DNA from 3 places in the Paenibacillus sp. FSL R7-269 genome. Region 2 is predicted to be linked to each of the others. Evidence: predicted binding sites of a transcription regulator. Region 2 holds the regulator's gene; each other region holds the start of a gene.

Evidence for each region. The regulator NrdR, encoded in region 2, represses ribonucleotide reductase genes. The targets are predictions, from matches to a motif close to AACACNATATATNGTGTT.
Region 1: nrdI (class Ib ribonucleoside-diphosphate reductase assembly flavoprotein NrdI) is a predicted target of NrdR. The motif match lies at 5,657-5,674, and genes of this name have one in related genera.
Region 3: C162_RS16690 (adenosylcobalamin-dependent ribonucleoside-diphosphate reductase) is a predicted target of NrdR. The motif match lies at 2,833-2,850, and genes of this name have one in related genera.

What each region holds. Positions count from the first base shown of each region.
Region 1 is NZ_ASPS01000004.1:17,564-27,482, forward strand. It holds gene C162_RS01315 (bifunctional 2-keto-4-hydroxyglutarate aldolase/2-keto-3-deoxy-6-phosphogluconate aldolase) at 17-658, opposite strand; gene C162_RS01320 (sugar kinase) at 1,000-1,959, shown strand; gene C162_RS01325 (LacI family DNA-binding transcriptional regulator) at 2,432-3,457, opposite strand; gene C162_RS01330 (hypothetical protein) at 3,665-4,834, opposite strand; gene C162_RS01335 (RNA polymerase sigma factor) at 4,831-5,367, opposite strand; gene nrdI (class Ib ribonucleoside-diphosphate reductase assembly flavoprotein NrdI) at 5,763-6,122, shown strand; gene nrdE (class 1b ribonucleoside-diphosphate reductase subunit alpha) at 6,109-8,193, shown strand; gene nrdF (class 1b ribonucleoside-diphosphate reductase subunit beta) at 8,230-9,189, shown strand.
Region 2 is NZ_ASPS01000035.1:27,772-37,690, forward strand. It holds gene C162_RS17315 (response regulator transcription factor) at 1-302, shown strand, start outside; gene pstB (phosphate ABC transporter ATP-binding protein PstB) at 462-1,217, shown strand; gene phoU (phosphate signaling complex protein PhoU) at 1,297-1,956, shown strand; gene polA (DNA polymerase I) at 2,204-4,876, shown strand; gene mutM (DNA-formamidopyrimidine glycosylase) at 4,928-5,770, shown strand; gene C162_RS17340 (manganese efflux pump) at 5,970-6,686, shown strand; gene coaE (dephospho-CoA kinase) at 6,696-7,292, shown strand; gene C162_RS17350 (lytic transglycosylase domain-containing protein) at 7,292-7,855, shown strand; gene C162_RS17355 (alpha/beta-type small acid-soluble spore protein) at 7,964-8,182, opposite strand; gene nrdR (transcriptional regulator NrdR) at 8,348-8,824, shown strand; tRNA gene C162_RS17365 (tRNA-Lys) at 9,020-9,092, opposite strand; tRNA gene C162_RS17370 (tRNA-Ala) at 9,099-9,173, opposite strand; gene C162_RS17375 (recombinase family protein) at 9,294-9,919, shown strand, end outside.
Region 3 is NZ_ASPS01000032.1:7,193-17,111, forward strand. It holds gene C162_RS16690 (adenosylcobalamin-dependent ribonucleoside-diphosphate reductase) at 31-2,685, opposite strand; gene C162_RS16695 (DEAD/DEAH box helicase) at 3,109-4,854, shown strand; gene C162_RS16700 (YqhG family protein) at 4,854-5,921, shown strand; gene C162_RS34420 (hypothetical protein) at 6,074-7,150, shown strand; gene C162_RS16710 (YqzE family protein) at 7,534-7,728, opposite strand; gene C162_RS16715 (N-acetylmuramoyl-L-alanine amidase family protein) at 7,935-8,738, shown strand; gene C162_RS16720 (divergent polysaccharide deacetylase family protein) at 8,725-9,636, opposite strand; gene C162_RS16725 (glycerol dehydrogenase) at 9,766-9,919, opposite strand, start outside.

The DNA of each region.
Region 1 (9,919 bases), on a different contig from region 2:
CTGTTGTACATATATTTTACTGCCCTTGAATCTCCTTGAACTTCGCAACATACTGTGCAGCCAGCTCTGTGATCTGGTCATAACGGCCTTCCTTGGCCGGTGCGGTCAGGTTGCCGCCGATGCCGACAGCGATGCAGCCGTTCTTGATCCACTTCTCCATATTGTTCAGATCCACGCCACCGGTAGGCATAATGTTCACATGCGGCATCGGCCCCTTAACCGCCTTGACATAGTCCGGTCCGAACGCACTGCCAGGGAACAGCTTCAGCACATCCACGCCCAGCTTCAGGGCTTCCTTCATCTCATTCAGCGTCATGCAGCCCGGCATATAAGGAATGCCGTACAGATTACACATCTTCGCAGTATCCTCTTCAAAAGAAGGACTGACCACAAATTCCGAACCCGCCAGAATAGCAATTCTTGCCGTCAGCGGGTCAAGCACGGTACCGGCACCAATCACGGCGCGGCCCCCGTATTCTTCCACCAAGCGCTTGATCGCTACTTCGGCTCCCGGAGTCGTGAAGGTAACTTCAATATTATTCAGTCCGCCCTCGATACAAGCCACCGACATGGCATAAGCATCATCGGCATTATCCGCACGGATAACAGCTACTACGCCAACAGAGGTGATATTCTGCAATACTTTGATTTTCTTCATGGTTGTTACTTCCTCTCTGGTTATATTCCACTTAAGAATATTTATTTAGATAAACTAATTTATCTATTTTACTAACTTCAGGCTTTATCCTTCTAAGAAAATAGTAATAACATTGCCGCCAACAGTCAATATATATTTATTTAGGAAGCGGTAACATCCCTTCTTAAATCGACTAAAACGCTTATATATCAAGGGTAAACGAATCTATCCGCCTGCTTTCTGTACAAAATATGCCCGCATATTGAGCATTGCTATATTGTACAAAACCGTTTTATGTGATAATTTCAACTTATATTCTATCCCAAACCATAATAACGTGTTCATTTTAGGAGGAACTATTCATGAATAAACAGCTGGATGCAGTCACCTTCGGGGAGCCGATGGCCATGTTCTACGCTAATGAAGCCGGCCCCCTGCATGAGGTCACTTCCTTCTCCAAGGCGCTGGCAGGTGCGGAGAGCAATGTAGCCACAGGATTATCACGCCTGGAGCATTTGACCGGTTATGTGACTAAGCTTGGCGAAGACAACTTCGGCCAGTTCATCACCTCGGCACTGAATAAGGAGAAGATCGATACCGCGAGCATCACAACGACCAAGGAATTCTCCACAGGTATGCTGATCAAATCCAAGGTACTGACCGGAGATCCCAAGGTCGAATATTTCCGCAAGAATTCCGCCGCCTCCAAGCTGAGCCTCGCCGACTTCAAAGAAGATTACTTCGCTTCCGCAGGCCATCTGCATGTGACCAGCATCTCTTCCGCACTCTCAGCTTCGTGTCATGAGTTCTCGCTGCATGCCATGGAGTTCATGAAGCAGCGCGGCAAGACTGTATCGCTCGATCCGAATCTGCGCCCGACCCTGTGGCCGGACACTGAAACTATGGTTGATACGATCAACGACCTGGCTACCCGCTGCGACTGGTTCCTGCCCGGACACGGAGAAGGCAAAATCCTCACCGGTCTTGAGACTCCGGAGGAGATTGCCGGCTACTATCTGGAGCGCGGCGTATCCCTTGTAGTAATCAAGCTCGGTCCTGAGGGCGCTTACTACAAGACCTCCGCTGGTGAAGAGGGTTATGTGGACGGCTTCAAGGTCGAGCAGGTTGTGGATACGGTCGGTGCCGGAGACGGCTTCGCGGTTGGGGTGATCAGCGCCATGCTGGAGAAGCTCAGCGTAGCGGAAGCCGTGAAGCGCGGCAATGCGATCGGCGCACTCGCCGTGATGTCGCCTGGCGATATGGACGGACTGCCGACCCGCGACGCGCTGGAAGCCTTCATGAGCACGGGCGTTAAGAAATAAACAGGCTCCCCGCAAGGGTGTGACTGTAACAGAAACTGCAACTGCAAAAAGGTGTCCCAGAAGCCGGTCGGCTTGGGACACCTTTTTGCGCACCATCAGAGATAAGTGTAGTTTGTGCAACTAAAAACAGGGAAATGGACGACTTCCCTCTTTTAACTGTAGTCTGTACAACTACATCTGCCCGGATAGGCGAAAATCCAGGTTCAGAGGCATTTTAATTGCACGAAATACAGCTAAACAGAGATTCGGCGGCACATGCGGCGATTTAGTTGTACGGATTGCAATTAAGCCTCCATCTTGCACCTGTTACCAACTTCTGCTCTTACATTCGAGTAGCTGATTGTATTTCCTGCAATAGAACATGCATAGCTGACCGTAAAATGAGATTCTATTGTATTTCATACAGTGGAATGTTGTGTTGTGGGTGAAAAACGGCCTTTTTTATAGCATTCCATTGTACTAAATGCAGTTGCTATTCCGGCTTAGCCGGAGGCTGCACCGAATCGCCCTGCTGCAAGGAAGGCGGGAATCTGTAGGTGATAGGTATCGCGCTATCCTTATCGTTGATCAATGAGAGCATAATCTTCGCTGCCTGCATTCCCATCTCGTAGGCGGGCTGGCGGATCGTAGTAATATCAGGATTATAGATCCGGGCGAATTCCGCATCGTCAATGCCGATCACTGACAATTGGCCGGGGATGGAGATGGCGTTGCGGTTCGCATATTTAAGAATCTCGCCCAGCACCAGATCATTGGCGGCAAGCAGCGCTGTAGGCGGCTGGGGCAGCTGCAGCAGTTCGTCCAGTGCGGAAGCGATATCTTCGCGCGATACACTGCGCATATACGAACCCTGCAGCGGCAGACCTGCTTCCTCCATCGCTTTTTTGTAACCGCTCATTCGCTCTTTGCGCGGGGTGATCGCATGTACGCCAAGCGGCAGGGATAGAATAGCAATCGCTTCATGGCCGTGGCCGGTCAGCTCCCGGATGGCGGTCTTCACCGCCATTTCATTATCCAGCAGCAGGCTCTGGGTCGTAATGCCGTCAACCAGCCGGTCCATGAAGACCAGCGGATATTCCGCTTCAATTAGTCGGGTGTAAGGCGCAGGCTGATCTCCCGCCGGGAAAATAATCAGGCCATCCACCTGACGGGCGACCAGCGTCTCCACATAGGTATTCTCCTTATCTGCATTCTCATCAGAGTTGCAGATAATCACCTGGATGCCGTGGCGCTGCAGCTCATTCTCAATGGCCCGGATACACTGAATGGACAGCGAATAATCTATATTGGCTACAATAATGCCGACCATATGCGTGCGGTTCTGCTTGAGGCTGCGGGCAAGCCCGTTGGGCTGGTAGTTCAGCTCATCGATGACCTCGGCAATGCGGTTTTTGGTCGCCTCACTCATATACTTGAACCGTTTATTCAAAAATTGCGAGACTGTGCTTTTCGATACACCCGCTTTCTGGGCCACATCCTCAATAGTCAGCTTCTTCATTGATCCCGCTCCACTCTTCGATATCGAACTCCAGAAGTAAACACAAACCAAGTTTACTTAGAGAGATTATCAAAAAGTATAGCTTTTTTTTAGTAAATTATCTATATGATTAGATTGAAAATACGAAATAACTCACCCGGTTAAGACGCATTCGCACTACAATAAGGGCCTTGCAGTCCGCAAGGGACATAGATAACAGGCAAATGATCATTTTTCTATTGAGGAGGCATCAATTTTCACACCGTATTCCTCATACCACCAGTCGTAGAACCACTGTTCGCCCGTCTTCATATCAACCTTTGTACTCCGCTGCTCTCCGTTAACTTCGTAATGGACAATGGTCACAAGATCTTTAGAATCAAGGGTAAGCTCTCCATAATGAAGCCTGGAGGGTCTTTCTACATTCTCTGTAGTGATTTCGGCCGAAAGTACCTGAGCACTGCCAGTTGCAATATCATACAGCTTATTATGCTGTGTATAACCGCCTCTTCCATCATCCGTATAATAAACAACCAAAAGCTCTGCTTTTTCGGGATTAACAGCCATAAATGATTTATAGACTTGATACGCTTCATCTGAGACTAGTAGCTCTCGGGGAACAGGAATCTTACCCTTTCCTGCCTGTCTGACATCCATTACATACAGCTTGGCCCCTGACCTTTTCTGATTCTCTCCAATAGTATAGCTGCCGCTGAAAAACAAAAGATAATCTCCCGCTCCAATTAAGCCTCCTAGCGACAAATAAGACTGCGCACCTCCGGCGTATAAAGGAAAGACATACAACCGCTGTGCTGAATCCTTAGATAGCTCCGGATGCCCTTTTGGAGTCAGATAAAGAGTATACGGCTCTGTATTATGTGTGTATTTAGGCTTGAGATAGTCAACCATCGGTGGAGGGGGTGACCAGACAATTCCAGCAGAGGTCTCAACAGCCATCGCAGCAGCCTTATTGCGGTCTAGTGGAAGAGGCATATAGTACTTAAGACCGCCTAATTCAAACTCTGCCGATATCTCGTACAGGCCCAGTCCTTGCGGAGACGCCGAAGGAGACACCGACGGCGTAACCACAGCCGCTCCCGAGCCAGGCTTAAAGACCGCTGCCAGACTCCCTGCCGGATCAAGCCCGGCCCCTGGGCCAAACGGCCAGACCAGCGCTCCAAGCAGCAGGATGGCTGCCAGTCCGCCGAAGGCGGCCATACGGCTGAAGCGGCGGCGGCCGCTTGTACGATTAGAGGATTCATGGGCAGCCTCTTCAATCCGCGCCATAAGCTGTGGCGTGAATCCCGGTTCTGCAAGCGGACTCCGTCCGGCTTGCTTATACCAGTCCTTCTCCCCGCTCATCACCTTCACTTGCTCATGCTCTTGTCTTGTCTTCACAGGTCTTCCTCCTTCATCGCTGCTCTCACTTTCATTCTGGCCCGTCCGAGCCTGGATTTGACCGTCCCCTGCGCGATCCCAAGCAGCGAGGACAATTCAGCGACCGACAGATCCTGCTGGATGTCCAGCACCAGCACCTCCCGGTATTTGTCCGGCAGCTCCATGATGATCTCCCAGATGCGGTTCGCGTACTGATTGCCGATAGCCTCTTGCTCTGCGGACAGAGTGCTTCCCTTATCCTGATGGTTGCCCAGCGGAGTGAACCTCCGCCAGAAGCTGCTCTTCCGTAAGCTGAACGCGGTGTTGCGGGTGATGGTGAGCAGCCAGGTTTTCAGAGTGGACTGCCCCCGGTACTTACTCATGCTCTTGTAGGCCTTAAGGAATACCTCCTGGCTGATATCGTTCGCCTGCTCCCGGCTGCGGGTTAAGAAAAAAGCATAATTCCATACATCCGTTCCGTAAGTCTCCATCATCTCGCGCAGCGATAGCGATGAGGCACAGGTCATGCTATACGTTAGTTCTTTACTCTGCATGTTCTCTCCCCTCTCCCCTAATAAGACTCATGCGGCCCGAAACGGTTCCCTATTTATGTATAAGTTTAATTTAAACGCTACCAAAATTCGCAGACCATTCCCCCTCTCCAAATGCCCCATTCGGACCATTCCACAGCGCAGCAAAATGCTTAAAAAAAATACTAATTAATTATAAGAGAATAGAATGCAGGCGGGGCGTGGGATTGGCGGTTTTCACCTGCAGTTCGGGAGGCTGGAGAGGGCTGTTCATCTCTTGACTTTTCAATATATGGTAGTAAAATGATTAAACGTTACTAAATATAGTGTATATAAGTGCTAAGCCCATAAATCTAGTAAAACCGCTATTGTTCATTTGTCAAGTAGAATGGGCTACATGTTATAGGAGGTTAGGAGCCATGTTGATTGCTTACGATTCCAAGACCGGCAACGTTAGAAGATTCATTAATAAACTGAAGCTGCCGGCGGTTCAAATCGAAGAGCATATGACGATCGACGAGCCTTACGTGCTTGTTACATACACCACCGGATTTGGACAGATTCCAGAGAAGGTGGCTACGTTCCTTGAGCAGAACCATTCCAGACTCAAGGGTATTGCCGCGAGCGGCAACAAAAACTGGGGTGAGTTATACGCGCACAGCGCAGATCTGATTGCAAAGCGTTACAATGTACCGGTGGTCGGCAAGTTTGAATTGTCGGGAACCTTCGGGGATGTACAGCGCATAAAACAGGAGGTGGACCGGGTTGCGGCATATTGAATTAAATAACATGTTGATGAAGAGAGACGAAAGCGGCTTTTTCCAATTGGATAAGGACCAGGAGGCGGTAGCCGAGTTCATGCGGGATGTGGATCAGCGCAGCCTGACATTCACGGATACGAAAGCCAAGATTGATTATATGATTGCCAATGACTACTACGAGGACCTGTACGACCGCTACTCCGCTGCTGAGATGGAGGATGTCTACCGGATCGCCCATGAATATAATTTCCGCTTCCCTTCCTATATGGCGGCTTCCAAGTTCTATACCGATTATGCCGTCAAAAGCAATGACCGTAAGCAGTACCTGGAGCATTATCCGGACCGCGTAGCGGTAGTGGCTCTACATCTGGGACGGGGCAACGTGGAGACCGCCCGCACACTGGCCCGCTCGATGATGGAACAGCGCCTGCAGCCGGCGACACCAACCTTCCTCAATGCCGGTAAAAGCCGCCGCGGCGAGATGGTCTCCTGCTTCCTGCTGGAGATGGACGACTCGCTCAATTCGATCAATTATGTGCTGAATACCTGTATGCAGTTGTCTAAAATCGGGGGCGGCGTTGCCGTCAATCTGTCCAAGCTGCGCTCACGCGGCGAGACGATTAAGGGTGTTGAGGATGCGGCTAAAGGCATCATGCCTGTCCTGAAGCTCATGGAAGACGGCTTCTCTTATGCGGACCAAATGGGCCAGCGTAAGGGTTCGGGCGCGGCTTACTATAATATTTTTGGCTGGGATGTACTGGAGTTCCTGGACAGCAAGAAGATTAACGCCGACGAACGGACACGCCTGAAGACGTTGTCTATCGGTCTGATCGTGCCTAACCGCTTCTACAAGCTCGCACAGGATAATCAGCCGCTGCATGTGTTCGCTCCTTACACAGTCTATCAGGCGTATGGTACGCACCTGGATGACATGGATCTGGACGTAATGTATGACACCCTGCTCGCTGACCCGCGTGTGAAGAAGAGAATCGCCATGAGCGCACGCGATATGCTGACCAAGATCGCCATGATCCAGCTTGAATCCGGCTATCCATATATTATGAACAAGAGCAATGCTAACGCTGCTCACGCTTTGCGAAATGTGGGTCAGATCAAGATGTCCAACCTGTGCACCGAGATTTTCCAATTGCAGGAGACTTCAGAGATTAACGACTACGGACAGCAGGACGAGATCCGCCGCGATATCAGCTGCAACCTGGCTTCCCTCAACATCGTGAACGTGATGGAGCACGGCAAGATCCGTGAATCCGTACATGAAGGTATGCTCGCACTGACGGCTGTCAGCGATATGACAACTGTCTCCAATGCTCCGGGCGTGGCTAAAGCGAACAAGGAAATGCACTCCGTGGGCCTGGGCGTAATGAACCTGCACGGGTATTTTGCCAAGAACAAGGTGGCTTATGAGAGTGAGCAGGCCCGTGATTTCGCACGTACCTTCTTCATGACGATGAACTACCACTCCATTGAGAAAAGCATGGAGATTGCCGCCGAGACCGGTGAGACGTTCTATGGCTTCGAGCAGTCCGACTACGCAAGCGGCGTGTATTTCGACCGTTATATGACTACAGACTACCGTCCGGTTACGGCAAAAGCGCAGGAGCTGTTCGAGGGGATCTACATTCCTACTACAGAGGATTGGAAAGAGCTGCGTGACAAGGTGATGAAGCACGGCCTGTACCATGCTTACCGTCTGGCAATTGCGCCGACTGCGAGCATCTCGTACATCCAGAATGCTACCTCGAGCGTAATGCCGATTGTAGAGCAGATCGAGACCCGCACGTATGCCAACTCGACCACCTACTATCCAATGCCTTACCTGCGACCGGACAATGTGTTCTATTATAAATCCGCCTATCAGATGGATCAGTTCAAGGTAATTGATCTGATTGCGGAGATTCAGCCTCATATCGACCAGGGTATTTCAACAGTCCTGCATGTGAACAGTGATGTCACCACCCGTGAGCTGGCCCGTTCTTACTTGTATGCGGCGCACAAAGGGCTGAAATCCCTGTACTACACCCGGACCAACAAATTGTCTGTCGAGGAATGCCTGGCCTGCTCCATTTAAGAGGGGCACAGGTACAGAAAGGGAGAATATACGATTATGAGCGCAATTCAAGCCGTGAACTGGAACCGTCCCGACGACGATTTCTCGCTGATGTTCTGGAACCAGAACATCATGCAGTTCTGGACCGATGATGAAATACCACTATCCGATGACAAAATGTCCTGGCTCACGCTAAGCGAGATCGAGAAGGACTCTTATATGAAGGTGCTGGGCGGATTGACCCTGCTCGATACGATTCAGGGCGGCGTAGGCATGCCGCAAATTATGGAGCATGTGGACGGCTTGCAGCGCAAGGCGGTCCTTGGCTTCATGGGGATGATGGAGCAGATTCATGCGAAGTCGTACAGCAGCATTTTCACCACACTGGCTTCGACTGAGGAGATTGACGGGATTTTCCGCTGGGTGGAGGACAATACGTTCCTGCAGTTCAAGGCCCAGACGATCTCGGAGTATTATCAAAAGATTGAGACCAAGAAAGACCTCTATCTGGCGATGTCCGCCTCGGTCCTACTGGAGAGCTACCTGTTCTATAGCGGCTTCTTCTACCCGCTCTATCTGGCCGGACAGGGCAAAATGACCTGCAGCGGCGAGATCATCGACCTGATCCTGCGCGATGAGAGCATCCACGGCGTCTATGTCGGCGTGCTGGCCCAGGAGATTTTCGAGGAGCTATCCGAAGAAGACCAGAGCGATGTCTACCAGACCCTGGTCGGCCTGCTGCGTCTGCTCCACGCGAACGAGGAGCAATACACCGAGCAGATCTACGCGCCGATAGGTCTGGTAGAGGAAGTGAAGACCTTCCTGCGCTACAACGCTAACAAGGCCATGATGAACCTTGGCCATGACCCGCTGTTCGATGAGGAAGAGATTAACCCGATCGTGCAGAACGGGATCAGCACCCACACGAAGCAGCATGACTTCTTCTCGAAGAAGGGGAACGGTTATGTGCGGGCTATGAATGTGGAGCCTTTGCGGGATGAGGACTTCCAGTTTTAAGATAAGCTGAATTTAAAAATCCGGCTCACATCTCAGTCGTCACTACGGAGAATATTTGGACTTCCGGCCGCTGTTGTATACAAATTTCCTTGATTAGACCGCCGTTCGCGGTAGAAATCCAAACCTAGCATATGCTGTAGATAGCGAGCTTTCCTACGTACGGAAAGCTTTCAGGCGGACGCTACCGCTCTTACAGTTCCAAAATTCCCCTCTGATCCTTTTTGCTTTTCGTTATTTTCTTTGATTCAACTTATGTTAGGTTGTTGTATAGTAGAGTAAAGCCCCGGCAGCTTGGACAAGCTGCCGGGGCTTTTTCTGTTAGATGCATCCAAGCTAGTACAGTGTCAGAATTATTATTGTGAATATGACCATTACCGGCTCTTAACGAACCAGCGTCTCATTCTCATAGCAGTCATTGGATGCTGTAGGCGCTGGAACGATAGCAGTTGCATTTTGTACAATGGAATATTGTAAAAAAGCCTTCAAAATAGAATCTATTGTATTCGGTACAATTGAATTTTGAAAAAGGGCCAATTTTCACCCAAAACACAACATTCTACTGTATGAAATACAATAGAATCGCTTTTTACGGTCAGCTATGCGTTTTCTAATGCAGGAAATACAATTACTTACTTGAATGTAGGATTAGAAGTCGGCAAAGGGTGCAATATCAGCCTCTAAAATTGGTTCACTTGCTGAGGGTTGCGTGCCCGGTTAGGGTGTAACCGAC
Region 2 (9,919 bases):
AGCTGGAGATCTACCCCGAGCGTTATGAAGTCTCGCTGGGCGGACAGAGCATCAATCTGCGGCCGAAGGAATTTGAAGTGCTGCTGTATCTGGCCCGCAAGCCGGGCGTCGTCCTGACGCGGGATGATCTGATGAATGCCGTCTGGGGCTTCGACTATATTGGAGGCCAGCGCACCGTAGACGTGCATGTCAGCTCCCTGCGCAAGAAGCTGGAGCTTGACCCTGAATCCGTGCATATCGATTCCATCCGCGGCGTGGGCTACAAACTGGTCGTCAACAAGAAGAGAACACCTGTCAGCTAACATGGCGGTGTTCTTTTCTCACAAGTTAAGCACCTTCTCCCTGGCGCGTGTCTTACTACACACGGATTTTACACTGCGTTAACAATTCTCTGGAGCTCTTTTGACACTGAAAGCTTATCATGGGGAACGAAGATGATGAGAAGGAGACAACAGAAACTAATGAAATCCATCATTGACATAGAGAAGCTAGATCTCTACTATGAGTCATTCCATGCCCTGAAGAACGTGGATTTGCAGATTCCGGAGAAGCAGGTGACCGCTTTTATCGGACCTTCCGGCTGCGGGAAATCCACACTGCTGCGTACCCTTAACCGTATGAACGACATGATTCCCGGAACACGTATTGAAGGCAAAGTAAATATCGGCGGCAAAAACATCTACAGCGACGAGATCGAAGTGGAGAGTCTGCGCAAGCAGGTGGGGATGGTGTTCCAGCAGCCCAATCCTTTTCCAAAGTCGATCTATGATAACGTGGCTTATGGCCCGCGCCTGCACGGTGTGAAGAGCAAAGCCGAGCTGGATGTCCTTGTAGAGCAAAGCCTGCGCCAGTCCGCGCTCTGGGAGGAAGTGAAGGATTTCCTCAAGAAGTCTGCCTTAAGTCTGTCCGGCGGGCAGCAGCAGCGTCTCTGTATTGCCAGAGCCCTTGCTGTACAGCCCGATATTCTGCTGATGGATGAGGCGACGTCAGCGCTCGACCCGGTGTCCACGCTCAAGATTGAGGAGCTGGTTCAGGAGCTGCGGGATAAGTATACGATTGTAATGGTCACGCATAATATGCATCAGGCCGCCCGGGTATCGGGACGCACTGTATTTTTCCTGAACGGTGTCATTGTGGAAGCTGCGGACACGGAGCTGTTATTCTCCAACCCGAAGGATTCCCGCACAGAAGACTATATCTCCGGCCGCTTCGGCTAAGGATGGCTGATTCGTAAGTCTTAGGTTCACTCCGTTCACCCGATATGACCATATGTTTTTGAGGAGGATCACTTTCGATATGATTCGCAGAAAAGAATTCGACAAAGATCTGGAAGAACTGCGCACCCTGCTGCAGCAGATGGGCGAGCATGTAACGGATGCCCTGGATGGTGCGATACTGGCCCTGCAGACCCTTGATACGGCACGGGCGCAGGAGATTGTCAAAGCGGACCTGCGGCTGAACGCCATGGAAGACCGGATTATGGAGATCGGCTCACGGCTGATCATCACCCAGCAGCCGGTGGCGAAGGATCTGCGCCGCATTATTGTAGCCTTCAAAATCTCCAGCGATCTGGAGCGTATGGGCGATCTGGCACTGGATGTAGCCAAGGTAACGATGCGCATCCAGGGGCAGCAGCTGATCAAGCCGCTTGTGGATATTCCGCGCATGGCTGAGCTGGTCACGATCATGACCACGGAGGCTATTCAGTCTTATCTGGACGAGAATACGGATCTGGCCTACAAAATGGCGCAGGATGACGATCAGGTAGATGGTCTGTACAGCGCGATGATAAACGAACTGTACACGTATATGGTTCAGAAGCCTGAAACCGTGAATCAGGCGATGCTGCTCACACTGGTTGGCCGTTACATTGAACGGATTGCCGACCATGCCACGAATATTGGCGAGAGTGTAGTGTATCTGGTTACAGGTAAACGTCCGGATTTGAACCAATAACCGCATAATGTTGGCGCATAGATACAGTTTAGCAGAGCTCTGCGCCTTGAACATCAGACAGCAAGCCACCTCCCCGGGGCTTGCCTTTTTTTGTTTTAAAGCGCGCTTCACTTGGCAAACCTGTATTCCATACCATTAGCAGCAGCTAAAGGCCGGAGCAGGTGTGGATCTGTAGCCTCAGGTTCTTTTTTGTACGGAGCATATGGTACTATGTAAAGAGAAAGCAAGATAAAGGCGAGGTGCTAGTGTGGACAAGCTGATACTCATTGATGGAAATAATATCATTTACCGGGCGTTCTTCGCCATGCCGCCGCTGACGAATACAGCAGGACAGCAGACGAATGCGGTATACGGTTTCACGACGATGCTGCTCCGTCTGCTGGAGGAGCATAAACCGACACATATGATTGTGGCCTTCGACGCGGGGAAGATTACTTTCCGGCATGAAGGCTATGAAGATTATAAGGGCGGACGCCAAAAGACCCCGCCGGAGCTGTCCGAGCAGTTCCCGTTGCTCAAAGAGCTGCTGAAGGGTCTGGGAGTTCCGCAGTTCGAGATTGCCGGCTACGAGGCTGACGATATTATCGGCACCATCTCCAGGGAAGCGGATGCCGCCGGCCGTCAGGTGATGATTGTGTCCGGGGATAAGGATATGCTGCAATTGGCTTCTGAGCATACCACCATAGCGATGGTGCGTAAGGGAGTTACGGAAGTGGAGCTGTACGGGCCTAAGCAGATCCGGGACAAATATGATCTCACCCCTGAGCAGATCATTGATCTGAAGGGGCTGATGGGCGATGCCAGCGACAATATCCCCGGGGTACCGGGAGTCGGGGAGAAGACAGCGCTTAAGCTGCTCCAGCAGTTCGGATCGGTGGAAGGTGTGCTTGCCGGAACCGGTGAGCTGAAGGGGAAGATGAAGGAGAAGCTGGAAGAGCACGCGGATAGCGCCATCATGAGCAAAAAATTGGCGACGATCTACCGTGAAGTTCCGCTGGAGCATACCTGGGAGGATATGGTGTTCAGCGGTATTGTTGCCGATACGGCGGGCCCTGCCCTGGCGAAGCTGGAGTTCAAGTCCCTGCTGGAGCGCCTGTCGCTGAGCGCCTATTCGCATGAGGCGGACGGCGGTCTGTCCGGCCCCGCAGCGGTGGAAGCGGCAGAGCTTACGATTACCATCGTTGATGAAGCCGGATTAGAGAAGCTGGTTCAGGCACTGCCGGACATCTCCGCCCTGCATGTGGAATCTAACGGGGAGAACCCGCACCGTGCCGAAGTGATCGGCCTCGGGCTGTCTTCGCCGGAGCAGCATTACTTTGTGCCTTTTGCCCTGCTGAAGAGTGAGGCGGCAGCACCCCTGCGTGACTGGCTCGGTGACGAGCAGGCACCGAAGAGCGGGTATGATCTGCACCGTGCCGATCTGGCGCTGCATTGGCAGGGGATTGCTTTTGCCGGAGCCGCTCACGATGTTCAGCTGGCCGCTTACCTGCTGGACCCGACTGAAGCGAGCCAGAATCTGAATGACCTGACCACGAAATACGGCCTGCCCCGCTTGTCGCCGGATGAGGATGTTTTCGGCAAAGGGGCCAAATATAGAATTCCTGAGCTTGCGATTCTCGGTGAGCATGTCGCCCGCAAGAGTGCGACTGTGCTTGGCATTGTGCAGAAGCAGCAGGAAGAGCTGGACAAGACGGACATGACCGGTCTGTTCCAGGACCTGGAGATGCCGCTGTCGCGGATTCTCGCCGATATGGAGAAGCAGGGCATTGCTGTTAACAAGGACGATCTTATCCAGCTCGGCAAGGAATTCGAAGCCCAAATCTCCCGGCTGGTCACTGAGATCTACTCCGCATGCGGAACTGAATTCAATCTTAATTCTCCGAAGCAACTGGGTGAGGTTCTGTTCGTGAAGCTGGGCCTGCCGGTCGTGAAGAAGACGAAGACCGGATATTCGACGGATGCCGAGGTACTGGAGAAGCTTGCGCCTTATCATGACGCCGTGCGCCTGATTCTGCAATACCGTACCCTGGCCAAGCTGCAATCTACGTATGTCGAAGGTTTAATGAAGGAAATTTCGCCGGAGACCGGCAAGGTACACACCTTTTACCGGCAGACGATTGCGGCCACAGGCCGGCTCAGCAGCCAGTTCCCGAACCTGCAGAATATTCCGATCCGGCTCGAAGAGGGCCGCAAGCTCCGTAAGGTATTCGTGCCCTCAGAGCCGGGCTGGTCGATTCTGGCGGCGGATTACTCACAGATCGAGCTGCGTGTGCTGGCGCATATCTCAGGCGATGAGCGGATGAAGGAAGCTTTTGTCGAGGATATGGATATTCATACCAAGACTGCGATGGACGTATTCGGCGTCCCTGCGGAGAGTGTGGACAGTAATATGCGCCGCTCCGCCAAAGCGGTAAACTTCGGAATTGTGTACGGCATCAGCGATTACGGCTTGTCACAGAACCTGAACATTCCGCGTAAGGAAGCGGCCCGGTTCATTGAGCAGTATTTTGAGGTGTTCCAGGGTGTCCGCCGTTACATGGATGATATCGTAGTCGAGGCCCGTAAGCAGGGGTATGTGACTACGCTGCTGGAACGCCGCCGTTACCTGCCGGAGATCAATGCGAAGAACTTCAATCTGCGTTCCTTCGCAGAACGTACGGCGATGAATACGCCGATCCAGGGAACCGCTGCGGATATTATCAAGCTGGCCATGGTTCATATGGATAAGGCACTGCATGAGCGCGGCCTGAAGAGCCGGATGCTGCTCCAGGTACACGATGAGTTAGTGTTCGAGGTGCCGGAGGAGGAGCTGGAGCAGATGAAGCTGCTGCTGCCCGAGGTGATGGCCGGAGCACTGCAGCTGTCTGTTCCGCTGAAGGCAGAGGTAAGTTTTGGGAGCAACTGGTACGAAGCGAAATAGGCTCCCCGCACATGGCAGATATCCGGTATAATGGAGTGGAGGTGAGCCATGATGCCGGAATTGCCGGAAGTCGAAACAGTCAGAAGAACACTTAATGAGTTAATTACAGGCAAGCAGATAGAGCATGTCACCGTCCGGCTGCCGCGGATTATTCAGCGCCCGGATGATATTCAGGCCTTTGCCCATATGCTGGCAGGTCATAGTGTGGTTACAGTTGAACGCAGAGGCAAGTTCCTGCGTTTCGTATTTGACGGGCTGGTGATGGTCTCACATCTTCGGATGGAGGGCCGTTACGGCGTGTACCGTAAGGGCGAGCTGCTGGACAAGCATACGCATGTTATTTTCCATTTCACAGATGGGACGGAGCTGCGTTATACGGATGTGCGCCAATTCGGGACGATGCATCTGTTCCAGCCGGGAGAGGATCTGCAGCTGAAGCCGCTGAACAAGCTGGGGCAGGAGCCGCTGGATGCCGATTTCACGCTGGAACGGTTCAAGGAGATTGTCGCGAAGCGGAGCACCAAGATCAAGCCGCTGCTGCTCAATCAGGAATATATAGTAGGCATCGGCAATATTTATGTAGATGAGTCCCTGCATCGTGCAGGAATCCACCCGGAGGAGACCGCGAAGTCCCTCACCGAGGATCAGCTGGCCAGACTGCACCATGCTATTGTCGCAACACTGACGGAAGCGGTGAATGCCGGAGGCTCCTCCGTGAAGTCGTATGTCAACGGCCAGGGGGAGAGCGGGAGTTACCAGGATCAGCACAAGATCTATGGACGCAAGGATCAGCCGTGTGCTACCTGCGGCACGCTGATTGAGAAGAGCGTGGTCGGCGGACGGGGAACGCATTATTGTCCCAGCTGCCAGCCCGTACCTGTACTGATTCTGTGATTTTTATTTAGAGTCAGCGCTGCGGTTAGAGCCCGTTTACGGGTTAGTTACACTTGAGTTATAACTGCTATGTATAAAGGCAGGCACTTACTGCCCGTCCCGCCCATATAATGTGTGAAGATTGCTGATTATGGCGAAACGGAGCTCCGGCTTGGATGCTTAATCCACCGGCTCCGGTTCTTCACGGGAGGGATTGCGGGTGCTGAGCCCATTGTTGTCTTTGCTGTTGCTTGCGTTTGCGCTTAGTCTGGATGGATTTGGTGTAGGTATTACATATGGACTGCGTAAAATGAAAATCCCCTTGCTCTCCATTATCATTATTTCGCTCTGTTCAGGGGTCGTCATTTATGGTTCTATGCAGGTCGGCGTGCTGCTGGCCAAGGTAGTCTCGCCGAATGCCGCTTCCAGTGTCGGAGCGGTTATTCTCGTCTTAATGGGCTGCTGGTCACTGTTTCAGATGCTGACGCAGAAGGAGCAGGAAGAGACTGCGCCAGCTGCCGCAGAGGATCATTCAGGATTAGAGACCATACTGGAGACGGCTGCTGCCGCACAGAATGCGGAAACGGTGCTGAAGCCGGCTGTATTCTCGCTGGAACTGCGCCATCTGGGCGTGGTGATACAGATTCTCCGCACACCGTCTTCCGCTGATATGGATGCCTCGGGGAGCATCTCCTCCATGGAAGCCATGATTCTGGGGATCGCGTTGTCGCTGGATGCCTTCGGAGCCGGCCTCGGTGCGGCACTGCTCGGATTCAGCCCGTGGTCCACCTCGCTGATGATCGCTGTATTCAGCGGAACCTTTTTGCTAATGGGAATGAAGACGGGACTTAGATTATCCGGCAGCTACTGGATGAAGCATGCGGCTGCGCTGCCCGCGATATTATTAATTGTAATGGGTATAATGAAGTTATTATGAGGTGAGTACATGATTATAGGCTTAACCGGAGGCATAGCTTCGGGAAAAAGCACCGTGTCTGCACTGTTTGTCCGCAAGGGAGCTGCACTGGTGGATGCCGATGTCATCGCCAGAGAGGTGATGCTCCCCGGACATCCGGTGCTGGCGGCAGCGGTGGAGGCTTTTGGAGACCGCATCCTGCTGCCTGACGGTTCGCTGGACCGGGCGGGTCTTGGTGAGATTGTCTTCCGGGACCCGGAGGCGCTCAAGACACTGAATAACCTGACCCATCCGGCAATCCGCAGGGAGATCAAGGACAGAATGTATGCGCTTGAGCAGGAGAATCCGCAGCGGCTGGTCATTGTCGACATTCCGCTGCTCTACGAATCAGAGCTGGATTCCTTGTTTGAGCAGATTATTGTGGTCTATGTTCCGAGAAGGGTGCAGTTAGCCCGCCTCATGGAGCGCAGCGGAATGAAGCTGGAGCAGGCTGAGGACCGGCTGAGGTCGCAGATGGATATTGAACTGAAGCGCAGGAAAGCGGATTATGTGATCGACAATAGCGGTGATCCGGAGTCTGCCGAGCTTCAGGTTGCCCGGCTGTGGGACAGGCTGGGCCTGATATGATGAAGTGGCTGCGCTCCAAAAGAGTCCTGCTGCTGCTGTTCATCGGCTTCACCGCGATCCTGTTTCTAGGCTCCAACTGGATGTCATGGTTTTATCCTATTCATTATAAAGCAGAGATCCGCCAGCACAGCCGGACGTATGAGATGGACCCGTTCCTGGTAGCATCCATTATCCGTGTGGAGACCAATTATAAGACCGGCCGCGAATCCAAAAAAGGCGCGCTGGGACTCATGCAGCTGATGCCGGATACCGCCAAGTGGGCGCTCGAAAAGGCCAAGCTTCCTGAGGTATCGCTGGAACGGCTAAAGGAAGAGCCCTCCTCCAACATTGAACTGGGCACTTGGTATTTGTCTACGCTCTCTAAGCAGTTCGACGGCAACCGTATAGCAGTTATAGCCGCCTATAATGCCGGACCCGGCAAGGTGCAGAGCTGGCTGGATGAAGGGCAGTGGGACGGAACAGAAGCCTCTGTGAAGGACATTCCGTTCGGTGAGACCCGGCATTACGTGCAGCGTGTGATTTATTATTATGATCAATACACCGAGCTCTACAGTGAGTTCTAGGGTGCTTGTTACTTCTGCTGCTATTATGTAAAAAGAAGCATCAAACGGCCGGAGGCCGTTCGATACTTCTTAGGCAAGCTTATGTCGTGTTTAGCAGGTTATTTGTACTTATTTGTACTGACCTGCCAATTGCTGTTCAGCCAGGGTTACAAGACGTTTAGTGATGTAACCACCGATCGAACCGTTTTCGTAAGAAGTTTTATTGCCTTGGTATCCGTCTGGGGAGAGGGTAATACCTAGTTCCTGGGCAACTTCATATTTCAGTTGTTCCAAGGCACCGCGTGAGTTTGGAGCTACCAGGTTATTGGAGTTGTTATTTTGGCTCATTGCTGTTCACCTCCTATCGGTTGGTAACTGTATTATGTGCCGGACATGTCAGATTCATAACAACAAATAAACGGTGTTTTCTGGAAATTAAATAATGCCCGCATAGCCCTTGTGTATCAATGGACCGGGCCTATCCATTCTAATGATGAGGAAGTGAAGAAGCTTATGAAATGCCCTTACTGTGACCACACCAATACCAAAGTCCTGGACTCGCGCCCGGCTAATGAGAATAAGTCCATCCGCCGCAGGCGGGAATGCGAGCTATGCAGCCGCCGTTTCACCACCTTCGAGATGATTGAAGAGACCCCGCTGATTGTGATCAAAAAAGGCGGCAGCCGTGAAGAGTTCAGCCGTGACAAAATCCTCCGCGGCCTGATCCGTGCCTGCGAGAAGCGTCCGGTCCCTGTAGAGCGCCTGGAGGTCATCGTATCCGAGGTGGAGAAAAGCCTGCGCGGCATCGCCCTCGCCGAGATCGAGAGCCGCCAGATCGGCGAGCTGGTCATGGAGCAGCTCTACCCTGTCGACGAGGTAGCGTACGTCCGCTTCGCGTCCGTGTATCGCCAGTTCAAGGACATTAACATGTTCATGAAGGAACTGAAAGGACTGCTGTCCAAGAACACGGAGGAGCTGGACGGGCTGTAAGCGGTTTAGGGAGGGTAAGCCCTCATTGGGGGGGGCTGGCTCTGGGGTTTACGGGACAGCCGCACAATGTACAAGGTACTTATTGGTGAATAAACCGATGGGTGCCTTTTTGTTGAATTGCTTATGAACGTATAGGATTAAGGGGCTTTAATTTGAACAAAAAAAAGACCCTGGTCAGGGTCTTTAAAAATGTGATGGACTCTCAGGGGCTCGAACCCTGGACAAATAGATTAAGAGTCTACTGCTCTACCAACTGAGCTAAGAGTCCATAGAATGGTGGAGAATAGGGGATTCGAACCCCTGACCTCTTCGCTGCCAGCGAAGCGTTCTCCCACTGAACTAATTCCCCATTCGTTTTTCTCACAAGAAATAATATATCATAAATATAATTCTCAGTCAACATTATTTACAAAAAGAATAATAAGGATAAAATATGGTAGTACATATGACTGATGGGAGGGCTTTCGGTATGGGGGATAAGAGACGGGTCGCAGCATTTTATAGAGTATCAACAAAGGGGCAGCTTGAAGGAAATGATATTCCTATGCAACGTAGGGCTTGTCAAGAGTTTATTAATAGTAAGGGTTGGGTGTTGGTAAAAGAGTTTACGGAGAAAGGCGTTTCTGGATATAAGACAGCGAATGAGGACAGAGATGAAATTCAACGTGCTAGATATGATGCGGAAAATAGTCACTTTGATGTATTGCTTTGTTTCATGTTCGACAGATTAGGAAGAAGGACATATGAAACTCCTCTGTTATTAAAATGGTTCAACTCAATGGGAATTGAAGTCTGGTCAGTAAAAGAAGGTCAACAAGAATTTACAGACGAAGGGCATGACATTACAAACTTCCTTAGATTCTGGCAATCGAATAACGAATCTCAAAAAACTTCGATGCGCGTTGATGAAAAACATACACAAATGGCCGAAGATGGTGTATTTAGAGGTGGCACTGCACCATTCGGATACCGGTTAACACCTTCAGGAATTAAAAATAAGAAAGGCAAAGAGCTGATGAAGCTGGAAATAAATAAAGAACAAGCTACTATCGTCAAACAGATGTTCAATATGGTGATAAAAGAGGGTTTTGGAAG
Region 3 (9,919 bases), on a different contig from region 2:
TTTAATTTTTATTACTTCTTTTTTAACCCCTCACCCACACCGGCTATACCCGCAATTCCCGCAAGTCTTACAGCCCTCAATATTAATCAGCGAAGCACTACCGCAGGAAGGGCAAAGATCCCGCGAGGCTGTAGCATGGCTGTGCGCGTCATGACTGCCGTGGTTATCGTGGGTAGCAGCCACAGGAACGGTGGATTTCAGCTCAGCGCTGAGCGCCTCGTTGAAATCAAGCTCCAGCGTGGCTGCGATGGGTGCCGGGATATGGTCGTCATGGGCGTTGTTCAGCACATGAGTCTCTAGGGCTTTGGCCACAGCGTCAGCGATGGATTCTACGCGGTTCGCGCCGAAGCCGATGGCGCCGGAGCCGCCGATGCCCTTGAGGTGCTTGATCAGCAGGCCAACCTTCTCGCCGTGGTCGCCGTAGCGTAGGAACAACGAGCAGACGCGGCCCAGGGCTTCCGCCATGGCGAAGACGTCAGAGCCAGCCTTGCCGACGTTCAGGAAGATCTCGGCTGGGATGCCGTCAAGATCGTTGATGGTGATATACGCCATGCCGAACGGCGTGTTGATCTTATAGGTCGCACCGCGCAGCACCTGCGGGCGCTTCTTGTATTGTTTGTCTACTCCGCTGGCCGCCGGCTGTAAACCTGGAGCAGCTTCCATAGTCATTGGCTTTGCAGTGACATTAATCGTAGCAGCCGGTTCTGTTTCCTTGGCCTCCACTGACTTAACTTCTGCCGCAGCATCCTTCTTATCTTCCTTCTTCGTAGTTTCCAGCACCTGTACGTCACGACTGCCGTCACGGTAGATGGTCACGCCTTTGCAGCCCAGATCGAAGGCCATTTCATACAGTTCGGCGGTCTCTTCCACTGTGAAGTCGGACGGACAGTTCGCGGTCTTGGAGATCGAACTGTCCACCCAGCGCTGAATAGCAGCCTGAGCGCGGATATGATCCTTGGCGGACAGGTCCATCGAAGTGACGAAGTATTCCGGCAGCTCCTCTCCCGGATGGGCTTCCAGCCATTCCTGGGCGATCGGCACGAACTGCTCGTCATAACCAAGACGGCTCTGGCGGAAATATTTGAAGGCGAAGTATGGCTCGATGCCTGTAGATGTACCCACCATAGTTCCGGTACTGCCTGTAGGAGCCTGGGTGATTACAGTCACGTTGCGCATGCCATGCTTACGGATCGATTCGCTGACCTCCGGGTAGACCTCAGTAATATTCCGCATAAAGCCGCTCTGCAAATATTTGTCGGTGTCAAAGGCCTGGAACGAGCCCTTCTCTCCTGCAATCTCAGCCGAAGCCAGATAGGCCTCGCGGGCCATGAAGCCGTAGAGCTTGTCTAAGAATTCCAGTGACTCGGGGCTGCCGTAGCGGATATTCAGCTTAATCATCAGCTCCGCCAGTCCCATTGTGCCGAGGCCTACGCGGCGTTCGAGCTTCTGGTTCGCTTCATTTTCCGGGAAATGATACGGTGTCTTGTCGATGACATTATCCAGAAAGCGAACGGAATACCGGGTGGTTCTCGCCAGATCTGCCCAGTCCACTTCATGCTTCTCGGCATCGTAGAACTTGGAGAGATTGACGGCAGACAGGTTGCACACGCCCCAGCCGGGCAGGCCCTGTTCACCGCAAGGATTAGTGCATATAATCCGATTGAAATACCAGCTATTAGACATCTGATTATAATACTCCATGAAAACAACGCCCGGCTCTGCAGATTTCCAGGCCGATTCGATAATCGTCTGCCAGATATCGCGTGCTCTGACAGTACGGTAAGGAATGACGCGGCGGTTATCCGCCTTCCATTTATCGAGATCGCCGTCCCACAGGGTGTCGTAATCCGGGTCAGTCGTGTCGGGGAAGACCAGCTCCCAATCCAGATCCTCCTTCACAGCCTTCATGAAGCTATTACTTACGCATACCGACAGGTTGGCGTTCGTCACCTGGCCCATGGTCTGCTTCACGGTAATGAAATCCAGCACATCCGGATGCCAGTCGTTGATCATCAGCATCAGCGCGCCGCGGCGGCTGCCGCCTTGTTCAATCAGTCCGGTGGTATAGCTGAAGAGGCCGCCCCAGGACACAGAGCCGCTAGAGGAACCGTTCACCCCACGGACAATAGCGCGGCGCGGGCGCAGCGAGGACAGATTGATGCCTACCCCGCCGCCGCGGGCCATAATCTCGGTCATCTCGGAGAGGGTCTCCATGATGCCGCCCCGGCTGTCTTTTGGAGAAGGAATGACATAGCAGTTGAACAATGTAAGCTCCTCGCTTGCCCCTGCGCCTGCCGCAATCCGCCCGCCCGGAACCAGCTTCCAGTCATCCAGAATCGAACGGAACCGGCTTGTCCACTCCTCCTGAAGCTCGGGCGTCTTCTCTACAGAAGCCATCGCGGCCGCAAGACGGTCCCACATCTCCTCCGGCGTCTTCTCGATGTTCAGCGTCAGCTTCTCTACATCCGACTGCACCAGCTCGCCGCTGCGGGTTCGAACCGTAACGATCCGGCCTGTGCGCTCCACAATCTCGCCGACCTCCTTGGTCGGGAACTTCGGATCGTCCTTGGTCAGGACAAGCACCACATCGCCTACCTTGGCATTATTGCTGTCCGCGTCCTTCCAGGCGTAACGGTCCAGGAATATTTTCTCGCTCAGACCCTCTAGACGCTTGTTGTGTTCCACTATACTCAATACCAAAACCTCCCGGGGATGTAATAGGTCATGCTTCCGGCGGCAAGGCAGCCGCAGCCTGCTTGTCCGGCGAAAGCTCCTTTTGTCAATAACAAACAGCCGAAAAAAATCCGCACACCAGACAAATTTCATGCTTTTGTAACAATATATGGTGTGCGTTAACTTTTAAACTATACCACATGTTGTGGATAGAGGTCTTTTTTGAAAAAGCAGCCCCAGGCAGGAATAACGGAAAAACAGGAAAAGAACGGCTGATTTCCTCCCTCTTTCTCGCTTTTTTGCAGGGTAACGGAACTGAAAGTTTTCAGCGCTTAATCGCACTGTCCGCAGAAAGACAGGTTATGAAATCTCTCTGAAACGAGCATACTACTGCTACGCATTTCGATATGAAACTGCGACGGAGGAGGCTGCAACATGACGCAATTATTCCGCAATTCCTTGCCCCAAGAGAAGGTAACTTCTGCGCCGCTGCTGCCTGTTCCTCTATCTTTTGAGCGTAACTGGCTGCATGATCTGGAATCGAGACTCGATAAAGGGGGACCGTGGGGCGACTGGCGCTTATCCCGCCTTGCTGTACAGGGAGAGCAGTCGGGCCTGGTTACCAGCTTCGATGAGCTGCAGTGTATGAAGCATCTGTCCGGGCTGTCTCCGCTTCCCCATCAGCTGGATACGGCGCACAAAGTGCTGTTCGAGATGTCAGGACGGGCGATTCTGGCTGATGAAGTCGGACTTGGCAAGACCATCGAAGCGGGGCTCGTGCTGAAGGAATATCTGGTGCGCGGGCTGGTGAGCAAGGTTCTGATTCTGGTGCCGGCCTCGCTTGTCCTGCAATGGGTGCGGGAGCTGAATACGAAGTTCGGAATCTCTGCCGTAGCGCAAAAGAAAGCCTATTCCTGGGGCAATGACATTGTCGTCGCCTCGATGGATACAGCCAAGCGTGACCCGCATAAGGAAATGCTGCTTAGCCAGGAGTATGACATGCTGATTATCGACGAAGCCCATAAGCTGAAGAACAAGAAATCGACGAATTATCTGTTCGTACAGCAGCTCCGCAAAAAATACTGCCTGCTGCTCACCGCCACCCCCGTGCAGAACGATCTCGGCGAGCTGTTCAATCTGATCACGCTGCTGAAGCCGGGCCAGCTTGGGAATCAGGGCGATTTTGCTACCAATTTCGTAGTAGATAAGCGCCAGCCCAAGAATGAGGTTAAGCTTCGGGGCGAGCTGTCCAAGGTCATGATCCGCAACCGCCGGGGCGAGGGCCCGGTGAATTTCACCAAGCGCAAGGTGCGCAATATCCCCCTCACTCTCTCTGCAGAGGAGAAGGCGCTGTATGACGGCGTGACTGCTTTTGTCAAAGAACAGTATCAGGAGGCGGGCGGCAATCTCAGCAGTATGCTCTCCCTGGTCACGCTTCAGCGTGAGGTGTGCAGCAGCCGGGATGCGGTGTTCGTCACGCTGGTGAATCTGATTAAGAAGCTTCCGGCCGATTCTCCGAAGCGCGAGCGGATGATGGGGCTGCTCCAGACGATCCGTACGGTCAAGACGAATACCAAGGCGGAGAAGACGATGGAGTTAATCCAGCAAATGAATGAGAAGGTGATCGTCTTCACCGAATACCGCGCCACGCAGGAGTATCTGCTTCAGTATTTCCGCGAGCATGGACTGCAATGTGTGACGTATTCGGGCGGGATGAACCGCGGCAAAAAAGACTGGATGATGGACCTCTTCCGCGGACGCGCCCAGGTGATGATTGCCACCGAAGCCGGCGGCGAAGGGATTAACCTGCAGTTCTGCCACCATATGATCAATTTCGATCTGCCCTGGAACCCGATGCGGGTCGAGCAGCGGATCGGCCGGGTCCACCGGCTCGGTCAGGAGAATGATGTGGTCATCTACAACCTCTCCACCGAAGGGACGATTGAAGAGCATATCCTTCACCTGCTGCATGAGAAAATCAACATGTTCGAGATGGTCATCGGCGGGCTGGATGTCATTCTGGAGCGCTTCGAGCAGAAAGGCTCGCTTGAGAAAAGCCTGTACAAAATCGTTCTCGAAGCGGGCAGCGACGAGGAGCTGCGCAGCGGGCTGGATACGATCGGCGATTCGCTCAGCGAGCTGACCCACGCCAAGCTGGATGATAGCGGGGTGCCTAACTGATGCTGACACCTACAGAAGTGCGCAAGCAGGTCATGGATTATCTGGAAGCGACCGAATGCACCATTCTCGAATCCTCTCCGCTGCATGTGACGGTAAAGCTCTCCCCGCGCGCAGACCGGATGTTGACGGACCGCCCTTATTATTGGGGCTTCGTGGAGCGCACGGGCGTAGATCCCGAGACCCTCTCCTTCAGCTTCGTCTTCGACCCGCAGAAGTACGATGAACTGGCCGCGCAGGCCGCTGCGCCTGCGGCCCGCCCGCGCGGCGGGTCCAGCCGCCCGGCAGGGGCGGGAGCACCGCCGGGCCCGGCCCGCGCAGCGGATGCCGAAGCTGCTGCGGAGCCGCTCGGCACAGCGCAGGTGCCGGGAGCGGCGCTGCCGCCCGGGGTCTCGGCTGCGCCGGAGGACAGCATCCTAGCGCGGTACTTCGGCATCGTTCCGGTGCTGCCGCGACTCGGACCGGGGATGATCCGCCGCGAGGATGTAACCTACGGCAGCAAGCGCCTGCGGCAGATCTGGTCGGCGGCGCGGGACGAAGGCCGGTGCCTCCAGCTGTTCGAGGACCCTGGCCTTAGGCAGCGGACGACCTTGTTCTCGGCCGCCTACGAGCCGTGGCTGGCGGTCTGCTACAAGGTCGAGATGACCTGTGACCTGAAGCGCGAGGAGCTGCATTTCATCGCAGTCTCTTTAACCTCCGGGCTGATCGTCCCGGACTTCGAGGCCCGGCTGAGCGGCAAGGAGCTGACGCCACGGTTGCCGGAGAACATTCATGTCCAGCCGTTCGAGCTGGGGATTACGGACGGGGCCGACCGGCTGGAGGGATATCTGACATCGAAGCTGGCACTGCTGGATTACACCTGGGCGGAAGAAGCCCGCACACGGCTGGAGCTGGAGCTTAGCATCGTGGACATCTACTACGCGGAGCTGCTGAAAGAACCGGAAGAAGAGAAGCGGCTAGCCACCCTTGAGCAGTATAACCGCCGCCGCCAGGAGACCTCGTGGCAGTATGAGCCGCAGATTGCAGTTTCTGCCGTAACGTACGGATTGTTTCATCTGCGCAGCACATAGAATGCGACCTGGTCCGCTAAAAGCAGGCAAAAAAACAGCGAAACTCGCGCCGCTGGCCGCGACAGCAAGCAACAGCCTTTTCAGGGCTTGTCCCCTACAATGAACAGTAAGAAGCGTAAATTCCCTCAAGAACAGGAAAGGTGACTGAACCTATGAATATCACTGCAAGGCAGAAGAGCTCCCGGCGGCGCGGCCGCCTGCTCCTCTGTCTGATTCTCGGACTGACTCTGCTGGCTGCGAGCGCCTCTTCTCCTCAGGCATTAGCGTCACAAGCCAGCCGGACGACCGTGACGCAGGCCGTCACGCAGGAGGTTCTTCCGGGACTTGAAATGAAGCCGATTCCAGCACCGGAAACGCTGCAGGCCTTCACCCGGCAGACGATTAATCAGCTCTCAGCGAATGCTCCTTTTAAGGAATGGAAGGATGCCGGCACGGAGGTCTACCCTCTTGGTCCGGGAACGCGCAGCTGGCTGGTCAATGTGATGCACAGCGGTCAGCGGATCGGCTATCTCGTTATCTCCGCTGCGGATCAGGGCGGCTATCTGCTTAGCGAATACGGAGCTGGAACCGATGGCCTCCCTTATAGTATGACTGAACTGCGCCAGTATCTGGTGCAGCAAGGACTGATACCCTCTAATTCTTCAGGTGCCATCGGGGTTACGGCGCTCTATGCTCCAATGCTGCCTGTCTGGAGAATCACTACGGAGAACAGAACGCTGTATCTGAATGCTGCTGTCCTGGAGACACTGCCCTGGAGTCAGACCCAGGCTGAGCATATTCTTAATGCTGCACCGGAAGCCTCTGCCATGCTGTCCTCCGGTCCGGGCCAGGCGCACACTCCCCAGCCCGCTCTACGTAGCGGCGGAGAGGATGACCCGTATGCCGATCTCCTGTGGCTGACTGCACCCGGGCTGAAGACGCTGAACGGAGCAAGCCTGAGCGCTCTGCTTCAGGAGCGGGGCAGTCTAGCCTTCCAGTCCCCGGGGCACAACGACACGCTGGGAGCGCCATTCATGATCACAGGCAGCCAGAGCTGGCTGAAGCCAGGCGCTTCCCGTGACCAAGGGAGCACCGAAGCAGCCGTAGTCTATGCTGCCTCGGGTCCTGGTGGCATTCGTTACCTCCCGCTTAGCGCCCTACAGAAGGCCGGAACCCTCCACAAGCTGCCGGTACCGCTGCCCGGGGGAGCCACGCTGGGCTCTGCTGTTCTGCCCGGTTCAAGCCGGTAGACTGGTACTGACATAATTCCTGCTCCATACTGAAACAGCCTTCCCGGGTGCCGTCTGAACGGCGCCACTTGGGAAGGCTGTTTGCTTATACATCTGAATTTAACTCAACGTCCGCTTTCTCTGAATTCAGGTGCATTTGTACACCTGATTCACACTCAACGCACGATTTCTGCGGATTCAGGTGCATTTATACACTTGATTCGCACGTAGCTACCAATTTTCACAAATTCAGGGGCATTTATATACCTGTTTTCCACTCACCGCCCTATTTTTCCGAATTCAGGGGCATTTAACACCTGATTCACGCTAAGAGCTCGATTTCCGCGAATCCAGGTGCATTTATGCACCTCATGCCCACACAGCGCCCGCTCACTGTTGAAGCGTTACTCCTTACCTGCCCCGCCCCTGCTCCATTTGCTGCGCCAGACAGACCAAGCGAGCGGCAGCGTGCCGAACCATTTTTCCGCCCACGGCTGCTTTTCTGCCTTCCGCCGGGCATGGACAGCGCCCGGATTCTCAATGTAGACAACTACCTTTTCCGTAATATACTTCACCAGATCATCTCCGCCGGATGCCATCTCTTACACCTCCCAGGTGAGTGCTTGGCGGGTTCCCGCCCCTTGATCTTATACTTATAGTGTGCTCCAATCCTCTGATCTCTAAACCGGAATCCGAAGCTTCGTATAGGTTAGGCTGTTAAGGCACAATCTAACAAGACTACACCTGTATAAACCGTTATTAAGTACATGAAGCTGTTGATTATTCCGGCAGGGAGGTTACTCACATGAGACAATCGAATGTATTGGAGCCCTATAGCACTACACAGTACCACCGTTCAAAAGAGCAGCCCCGGCTGAGATCCGGGCGGGGGCTTAAGCGGATCATAACCGCAGCATGCGTTCTGCTCCTGCTTACGGCAGGCGGCACCGCAGAGATCCACGCGGCTGCACCTAGCACTAATCCACAGGCAGAACAGCCCGGACAGCGCCAGCATATGCTCGGCCATGATCAGCGGATCATTCTGATCGATGCCGGCCATGGGGGGATTGACGGCGGAACCTCTTACGGCAGCATTTTGGAGAAGGACATCACCCTCGCCATCTCGCGCCGCCTCTTTCTCCTGCTGCGTGCGGACGGCTTCGATACGATTCTGAACCGTATCGGCGATTATGCGCCCAGCGATGAGAATCTGTGGCTGCGCAGCAGATCCCGGCATTTGCGCGATCTGGCCCAGCGCAAGGAGCTGGCAGAGACCCTTCCGGCCAATGTTGTGGTCAGCATCCATATTAACTGGGCGAAATCCCCGTCCAAGCATGGTCCGCTCGTCCTGTACCGCCAGGAAGGACGCAGCTTTCTGCTGGCCCGGACCATACAGGATCAGCTCAACTGGCTCTACGGGATGAAGAATGATCCTGTCCGGGGCAAGCCCTTCTACCTGCTCAACAAAATAACCGCCACAACGGTGATCGTTGAGGCGGGATTTGTCAGCAGTCCGGCTGACCGCGAGAAGCTCTGTACACCGAAGGGCCAGGAAGAGATCGCCGAAGCCATTGCGAACGGGATCGCTGCCTACCTTATGGAAGTGTAAGCCGGGAATTCCATTTCCATTCCTCACGGACCAGATCGGAGATGCCGACGAATTGCACCTTGTCCTTCATTCCGGCAATGCCGCTGCGGATGCCCGCGGCGGTCTCTTTGCCCTGGATGCCGACATGACCGATGGTGACGCAGAACTTTTGGCTCAAGGCCCGCTCCTGCACAAGCTTCATCTGCTTTATTACATGGCTTGCCGAATGCACATCATCCAGGAAGATATGATTCTCCACCGGCGGCATTCCCAGCTCCCGGGCCATCCGTCCCGCAACTGAACGATAGTTGGTATGGCTGTCTACGAAGAATAACCCGCGCTCCTTGCAGACCGCAAGCACAATACCCATTACCCGTTCATCTCCGGTCACCTTGGAGCCCATATGATTGTTGATGCCGATCGCGTAAGGCACATTATCGAGTGCAGCCTCCACCCGCCCCCGGACCTCGGCGTCATTCATGCTGGTCAGCACGGCCCCCGGTCCCAGCCATTCCGGCTTGCCCTGACGCGGCTCCATCGGCAAATGAACCAGCACATCGAAGCCCAGCTCATGGGCGCGCCGGGCATCCTGTTCGCTGGAGCGCAGGAACGGCATGACCGCAACGGTGATTTTGACGGGCAGCTTGAACATTTCCTCTGTCCCGCGCATGCTGTTGCCGAAATCATCGATAATGACCGCTACACGGCTGAGCGCCTGCTGCTGCTGATCTCCAGTTGTCCGGTTGCCCGATACGCTGCTCCCTCTGCTATCTGCAGGTGCGGGTGCTGTTGCTGAAGCTGTCTTGTCTGCTGATGCAACAGACATTCCATGCGGCGGGATCAGCGCCGCAGACATAATCACCGCTGCGGCCAAGGGATACAGAAGGACACGCTTTACTCTGTGATTGCTTATATTCATACTGGAACACCTCCTTCGTGATTCAACAATTGTTCTCATTGTTTGGCTCACGAAGGCTAAATATGTACGGAGCGCTTACGCAATTATTAACAATGGGATGCGGGTACAGCACGGGCGGCCTGTCAGCATCTATGCCCTTCCTCCAGCTCCGCGTCTGTCAGCGTCAAGCATAGCCTTCAGTACCTGCTGCGGTGTCACGGCAAACGGCATATTGCCCATCGGACTATTCTCCAGGTTACAGCTGGCCTCGGCAGCCAGCAGCAGCCGGCCCTGCTCCACACCA